DNA from 3 places in the Leclercia sp. GHBNCSD genome. Region 2 is predicted to be linked to each of the others. Evidence: predicted binding sites of a transcription regulator. Region 2 holds the regulator's gene; each other region holds the start of a gene.
The links. Region 2 encodes PurR, which represses purine synthesis genes. Its sites were predicted from a motif close to CANGCAAACGTTTGCNTG; they were not measured.
Positions count from the first base shown of each region.

Region 1: a site for PurR is predicted at 1,444-1,461, ahead of ACT3IC_RS01500 (amino acid aminotransferase). Genes of this name have one in related genera too.
Region 3: a site for PurR is predicted at 1,353-1,370, ahead of purE (5-(carboxyamino)imidazole ribonucleotide mutase). Genes of this name have one in related genera too.

Region 1 is NZ_JBQVYO010000001.1:278,884-281,083, reverse strand. Features, by position in the region: gene ACT3IC_RS01505 (MBL fold metallo-hydrolase) at 1-77, shown strand, start outside; gene ACT3IC_RS01500 (amino acid aminotransferase) at 190-1,380, opposite strand; gene ACT3IC_RS01495 (porin) at 1,565-2,200, opposite strand, start outside.
Region 2 is NZ_JBQVYO010000002.1:335,696-337,895, forward strand. Features, by position in the region: gene ACT3IC_RS21955 (MFS transporter) at 1-198, opposite strand, end outside; gene cydH (cytochrome bd-I oxidase subunit CydH) at 363-452, opposite strand; gene purR (HTH-type transcriptional repressor PurR) at 749-1,774, shown strand; gene punR (DNA-binding transcriptional activator PunR) at 1,780-2,200, opposite strand, start outside.
Region 3 is NZ_JBQVYO010000001.1:771,135-773,334, reverse strand. Features, by position in the region: gene purK (5-(carboxyamino)imidazole ribonucleotide synthase) at 1-776, opposite strand, end outside; gene purE (5-(carboxyamino)imidazole ribonucleotide mutase) at 773-1,282, opposite strand; gene ACT3IC_RS03795 (hypothetical protein) at 1,454-1,642, opposite strand; gene ACT3IC_RS03790 (YdgH/BhsA/McbA-like domain containing protein) at 1,713-1,922, opposite strand; gene lpxH (UDP-2,3-diacylglucosamine diphosphatase) at 2,068-2,200, opposite strand, start outside.

The DNA.
Region 1 (2,200 bases), on a different contig from region 2:
GTCATGGACCGATGTCTACCCTGGGATACGAACGGCAGCATAATCCGTTCCTGCAGGATGAACTGCCGGTCTGGTAATCACCATTAAAAAAGCCTGCTTTAAGCAGGCTTTTTTAATTGCCCGGTGGCGCTACGCTTACCGGGCCTACACGTAGGCCGGGCAAACGCAGTGCCGCCCGGCTTACCGTTTTTACAGCACTGCGACAATCGCTTCGCACAGTGGCGCCATGTTATCCGGCGTCATCCCCGCCACGTTAACACGACCTGATGCCACCGCATAGACGCCAAACTCTTCGCGCAGACGCAGAACCTGCTCTTTGGTCAGGCCGCTGAATGAGAACATGCCATTCTGTTTGATGATAAAGCTGAAGTCGCGATCCGCCCCTTTTTCTGCCAGGGTGTTCACAAACAGCTGACGCATGCGCTGAATACGCTGACGCATGTCGTTCAGTTCCTGCTCCCAGATAGCGCGCAGGGCGTCATTACTGAGGATAGTCGCCACTACAGACGCACCGTGAGCCGGCGGGTTAGAGTAGTTAGCACGAATAACGGATTTCATCTGGCTGAACGCACGGTCAACGGTCTGCTCATCAGACGCCACCAGCGTACAGGCACCAACGCGCTCATTGTAGAGGCCGAAGTTCTTGGAGTAGGAGCTGGCAACAATCAGCTCTTTATGGACTGCTGCGAAAGCGCGCAGGCCTTCTGCATCTTCTTCCAGACCACGGGCAAAGCCCTGATACGCGAAGTCGAACAGCGGCAGCCAGCCTTTTTCTACGGAGAGTTTCGCCAGCTGTTCCCACTGCTCCAGCGTCGGATCAATGCCGGTTGGGTTATGGCAGCAGCCGTGGAACAGCACCACATCGCCCGCCTGCGCTTCGCTCAGGCTGGCCAGCAGGCCGTCGAAGTCCAGAGAGTGGTTGGCCGCGTCGTAGTAAGCATATTCACGCACTTCCAGACCCGCAGAGTTAAAGACACTCTTGTGGTTCGGCCAGCTCGGATTGCTCACCCAGACGGTTTTTACGCTGGTGTTTTTGGCAAGGAAATCCGCTGCCACGCGCAGTGCGCCAGTACCGCCAGGGGTCTGCGCCGTGCGGGCACGTTTATCGCTGACAATCGCGCTGCCTTTGCCGAAGAGCAGTTCCTGGGTGCAACGACCAAATTCCGGAATACCGTCGATGCCGAGGTAGTTTTTGGTATTTTCATTTTCCAGCAGATACTGCTCAGCTTTTTTTACGCTGGTCAGTACCGGGGTCTTGCCGGTCTCATCTTTATAGACACCAATACCCAGGTTAATTTTCCCGGGGCGGTCATCGGCACGAAACAGATCGGCCAGGCCCAGAATAGGGTCGGCAGGGGCGGCGGTAATGTTCTCAAACATGACGAAGTTCCATTGTGGTTACGGAAGTGAAATCCGCTATCAGGTTAACGATAGTTCTACAAAATGCCAACCGTTTGCTACAAAAAGCGTGCGGCTTTTCAAAAGTCGCCATTTTTTGCTTTCAGGCATAAAAAAACAGGGCCGAAGCCCTGTTTTTTAGACATATAACAAAGTGGTGTACTGATTAGAACTGGTAAACGATACCTACACCCGCCTGGTCGTCGGTAGACAGGCCAGTTGCTTCGGTGTAGTTGTTGTCGTCCAGCAGGTTGAAGCGGTACGCAGCGTACACGTTCATGTTCTTGTTGAAGTAGTACCAGGTACCCACTTCTACGTATTTCACCAGGTCAGCATCGCCGCCGGAGAAACCGTTACGACCAGTCAGATCTTTACCTTTGGACTGTACGTAACCCACGGATGGACGCAGACCGAAGTCGAACTGGTACTGAACCACAGCTTCAACGTTCTGAGTCTTGTTCGCGAACTCGCCGTCGTTTTCACGGGTCATGTTCTGAGATTCGCCGTACATTACTGCTGCGTACAGGTTGTTTGCATCATATTTCAGGGAGGTTGCCCAGCCTTCAGCACGTTCGCCTTTATTGTCTGCACTCTGCGCAGTAGAGCGGTCAGAGTTAGAGTAGGCTGCGGTTACGTTGAAGCCTTCAGCGAAGTCATAGCCCAGAGAGTAGCTGCCGCCGTCGCCGTTCTGACGGCTGGTGGTGTGGCCAGACTCGTTTTTACCCTGATACTGCAGACCTACTGCCAGGCCGTCAACCAGACCGAAGAAGTCAGAGTTACGGTAGGTAGCCAGACCGGTGCT
Region 2 (2,200 bases):
ATGGGAAAGCAGCAAGGTCATCAGCGGTGCCCCTACCATTACGCCGATAGCGTAGGCGCTGATTAACATGCCCGCAGCGGGAATAGAGACATCCACACCCCGGGCGATAACCGGTAGCAGTCCCATTGGAGAAAACTCGGTGGTGCCGATGCCAAATGCGCCAATGGCCAGGGCCAGCAGCGGAAAATTGATTTTCATACTTCAACTCCGGATACCGTGTCGTCAGGCGACACAGAACAATGAAGGCGAAAGCATGACATCAATCACAAAAAATGAGAAGTTAACAATTTGGCAAAAGATTTTTGCCGGACGCGTAACAATAGCAGAAGGGAGACGAGGGAGCGTTAGCTCCCTCGCAAATATCAGTGCAGCGCAGCCGTAAGACCGCTGGCAACGATCAGACCCAGAACAATAACGGTGGTAATCAGCGAAAACTTAAGATCGGTACTCATCAATTTTTCTCCTTTTAATCACCCTACGAAGAGTGAGCTTGCTCATTTTTGCACAGTTCAGGGTAAAAATCTTGCTGGATTTAGATTGATATCGATTTTTACTCTTCCCCTTTTGGTCAAGATCAGCCAAAATTCCACGCTAAATTTATTAGCGTACCGGCCATTGACCCCCTCCTGACGTCCTGTGTCGTTTTCCCGGCGTACCGCAATTCAAATTGCGCAATTAGGGCGAGTGAAGGCAAACGTTTACCTATTGGTTTTTCAGGAGCTTAAGATATGGTCTGGAGTGACATCTGATGGCAACAATTAAAGACGTAGCGAAACGCGCAAACGTTTCCACTACAACCGTATCACATGTTATTAACAAAACCCGCTTTGTGGCGGAAGAGACGCGTAACAACGTCTGGGCAGCGATCAAAGAGCTGCACTATTCTCCGAGCGCCGTCGCCCGTAGTCTGAAGGTGAACCACACCAAATCGATCGGCCTGCTGGCGACCAGCAGCGAAGCCCCCTACTTCGCAGAAATTATTGAAGCGGTAGAGAAAAACTGCTTCCAGAAAGGTTACACCCTGATCCTCGGCAACGCCTGGAACAGCCTGGAGAAGCAGCGGGCCTATCTGTCAATGATGGCGCAAAAGCGCGTCGACGGCCTGCTGGTAATGTGCTCGGAATACCCGGAGCCGCTGCTGAAGATGCTGGAAGAGTATCGCAATATCCCGATGGTGGTGATGGACTGGGGCGAAGCGAAAGCGGACTTCACCGACTCGGTCATTGATAACGCCTTTGAAGGTGGCTACATGGCAGGACGTTATCTGATCGAACGCGGGCATCGCGATATCGGCGTCATCCCGGGCGCGCTGGAGCGCAACACCGGTGCCGGTCGTCTGGCCGGTTTTATGAAAGCGATGGAAGAAGCCTTAATCACGGTGCCGGAAAACTGGATCGTCCAGGGCGACTTTGAGCCGGAGTCCGGCTATCGCGCCATGCAGCAGATCCTCTCCCAGACGCCGCGTCCGACCGCTATTTTCTGCGGCGGCGATGTTATGGCGATGGGTGCCCTGTGTGCCGCTGACGAGATGGGCCTGCGCGTTCCGCAGGACGTTTCGCTGATCGGGTATGATAACGTGCGCAACGCCCGTTTCTTCACCCCGGCGCTGACCACCATCCACCAGCCAAAAGATTCGCTGGGCGAGACCGCCTTCAACATGCTGCTCGACCGTATCGTCAATAAACGTGAAGAGTCGCAGTCCATTGAAGTGCATCCGCGTTTGATCGAACGCCGCTCCGTCGCCGATGGCCCGTTCCGCGACTACCGCCGTTGATCCGCTCAGGGAGCCAGTACCTCTGGCTCCCGCAACCACTCCCTGTTCATCGTTTCACTGTCCCCCAGATAATCCAGCAGCCACGCCAGCGCCGGTGACATGTCGTTTTGTTGCCAGGTGAGGCAGCAGGCCGCATCCGGGAAGGGGTTTTCCAGCGTCAGCTCCACCCATTTGCCACTGTCTATCCAGGGCCGGGCAAAATGGACCGGCACCATCCCCACGCACAGCCCGGCCGACAGGCAGGTCGCAGAGGATTCCCAGTCCGGGGTGACGATCCGCCGCTGGTTATCCAGCAGCCAGGTGATCCGTTTCGGCAGCGAGCGGGAGGTATCTTCCCGCACCAGCGACGGCCAGTTGCGCAGGGTATCATCGCTGAGCGGGCCGGGAAGCGCGGCCAGCGGATGGTGGCTCGCCACCACGCAGACC
Region 3 (2,200 bases), on a different contig from region 2:
AACTGGCTAATGGAGGCGCCGTTTTGCGTCCAGTGGCCGCTGTTGTGGACGCGGGGCGCCAGCTCGTTGATCAGCAGACCTTCTGGCGTGACGAAGCACTCCATCGCCATTACGCCCACGTAGCCCAGCGCCTGCATGATGGCAGAGAGCATGCTTTCTGCCTGCGCTTGTTGCGCTGCGTTGGCCTGCGGGAAGACCACGCTGGTGCGCAGGATCCCGTCCTGATGCAGGTTATGGGTCAGGGGATAAAAGACCGTGCTGCCGTCGTGGGCGCGGGCACCCACCAGCGACACTTCACCGCTGAAATTAATGCCCTGCTCAACGATGCATTCGCCGTAGCACTCGTCCGGCAGCTGGTCGGTTTCCCCGGCGCGCAGACGCCACTGGCCGCGGCCATCGTAGCCGCCCACGCGACGCTTGACGATCGCCAGTTCACCCAGCGCGTCAAACACACCCGGCCACTGGCTTTTTTCACTCAGCAGCTGCCACGGCGCGGTAGCGAGATGCAGATCGTCGAACAGCTGCTTTTGCGTAAGACGGTCAGCAATGATCGGGAAGACGTCGCGGTTAACGAAGGCGTTGTGACGAGCCAGCTCGCGGGTTAACGGCGTTTCCGGCCAGCGTTCGATTTCTGCGGTGATGACGCTCTGCTGAAACGGCACGGCTTCAGGCTCATCGTCCAGCCCGACCGGCCAGACGGCGATCCCCAGCGGTTCACCAGCCTGGCGCAGCATACGGCCTAACTGGCCGTTACCAAGGACGCAAACCTGCTTCATGCCGCACCTCGCGGGTCCGGGTTCTCCAGGACCTCGTCGGTCTGGGCGGTACGCCACGCGACCAGGCGCTGATGCAGTTCTTTATCATGAGTGGCCAGGATCTGAGCGGCCAGCAGCGCGGCGTTAGCTGCGCCTGCTTTGCCAATCGCCAGCGTCCCTACCGGAATGCCGCGCGGCATCTGCACGATGGAGTAGAGGCTGTCGACACCGCTCAGGGCTGCGCTCTGAACCGGGACGCCGAGCACCGGCACCAGGGTTTTGGCGGCAATCATACCGGGCAGATGCGCGGCGCCACCTGCACCGGCAATAATCACCTGATAGCCATTCTCTTCCGCGCCTTCGGCGAAGCTGAACAGCTTATCGGGAGTGCGGTGCGCGGAGACCACTTCAACGTGGTGAGGAACGTTCAGGATGTCAAAGATTTCGGCGGCGAACTGCATGGTAGCCCAGTCGCTTTTGGATCCCATCACGATGGCGACACGCGCCGGATTATTGCTGGAAGACATGCGTCTTAAAACTCCTGTGGTGCACAACTCTCGGCTTTTGAGGCCACAGAGAATAGCACGATACACAGGCAAGGAAAACGGTTGCGCGGCTAAAACTTCCGGCAAAATCCCGCGCTTTCTGCCACAAAAAAACCGCCGAAAGGCGGTCTTTTCACAGGTTGCTTTGACATTTTACAGGAGATTACCTGCGGTCAGGCTCTCTTTATCAAAGGCATGGCTCACATCAATATGATTTTGATGTACTGCTGTGTCGATATTCGAACCCGCCTCCGGGGTGGAGAAGGCGTTCTCGGCGGCCATCGCGCCAGAGGTGAGGGAAGCGGCCAGCAGCAGGGCGCTGACGATAGTGATATTTTTCATTCTTTTTTCCTTCTTCATCCTGTTGTCGCTGTCGCTTGTCTCTTATCTGGCGGCACGGCAATGCGTTAAATTATTTAGTCAGTTCAGCGGTCATATACACGCGGTTGTCGAACTGGGCGCTGGTGATTTTGTAGGCGGCACCCTCTTTAGCGGCCTGCGCGGCGATTTTGGCTTCGGCGCGGTCAATGGTAGAGGCGGTGGCGCTCACGCTCTGGGCAAAAGAACCGAAAGAGATCAGAGAAAGTGCGGCAACTGCAACGAAAGTTTTGATGGATTTCATGGTCGTATTCCTTAAGCTGATTTGTCTGGAGTAGGGCGTTGTTGCCCTGATGTGAGTAATCATAGGCCGACCAGAGTGTGATTAAAATCAAAACAATTTGCGGGAGCAATTCAAAAAAATTGAATGATTTTCAGGCGGGGGGATTTCAGAAAGGGAAAGCGATCAGCTCCACGCCTTCGGGCGTGACCTTAATCATCGATCCTTCGCTATGCCAGGCGCCTAACACCACGCGGTGGGCTTGCTCTCCGTTGGCGGTCAGGTCATGCATGGCCGGGCGA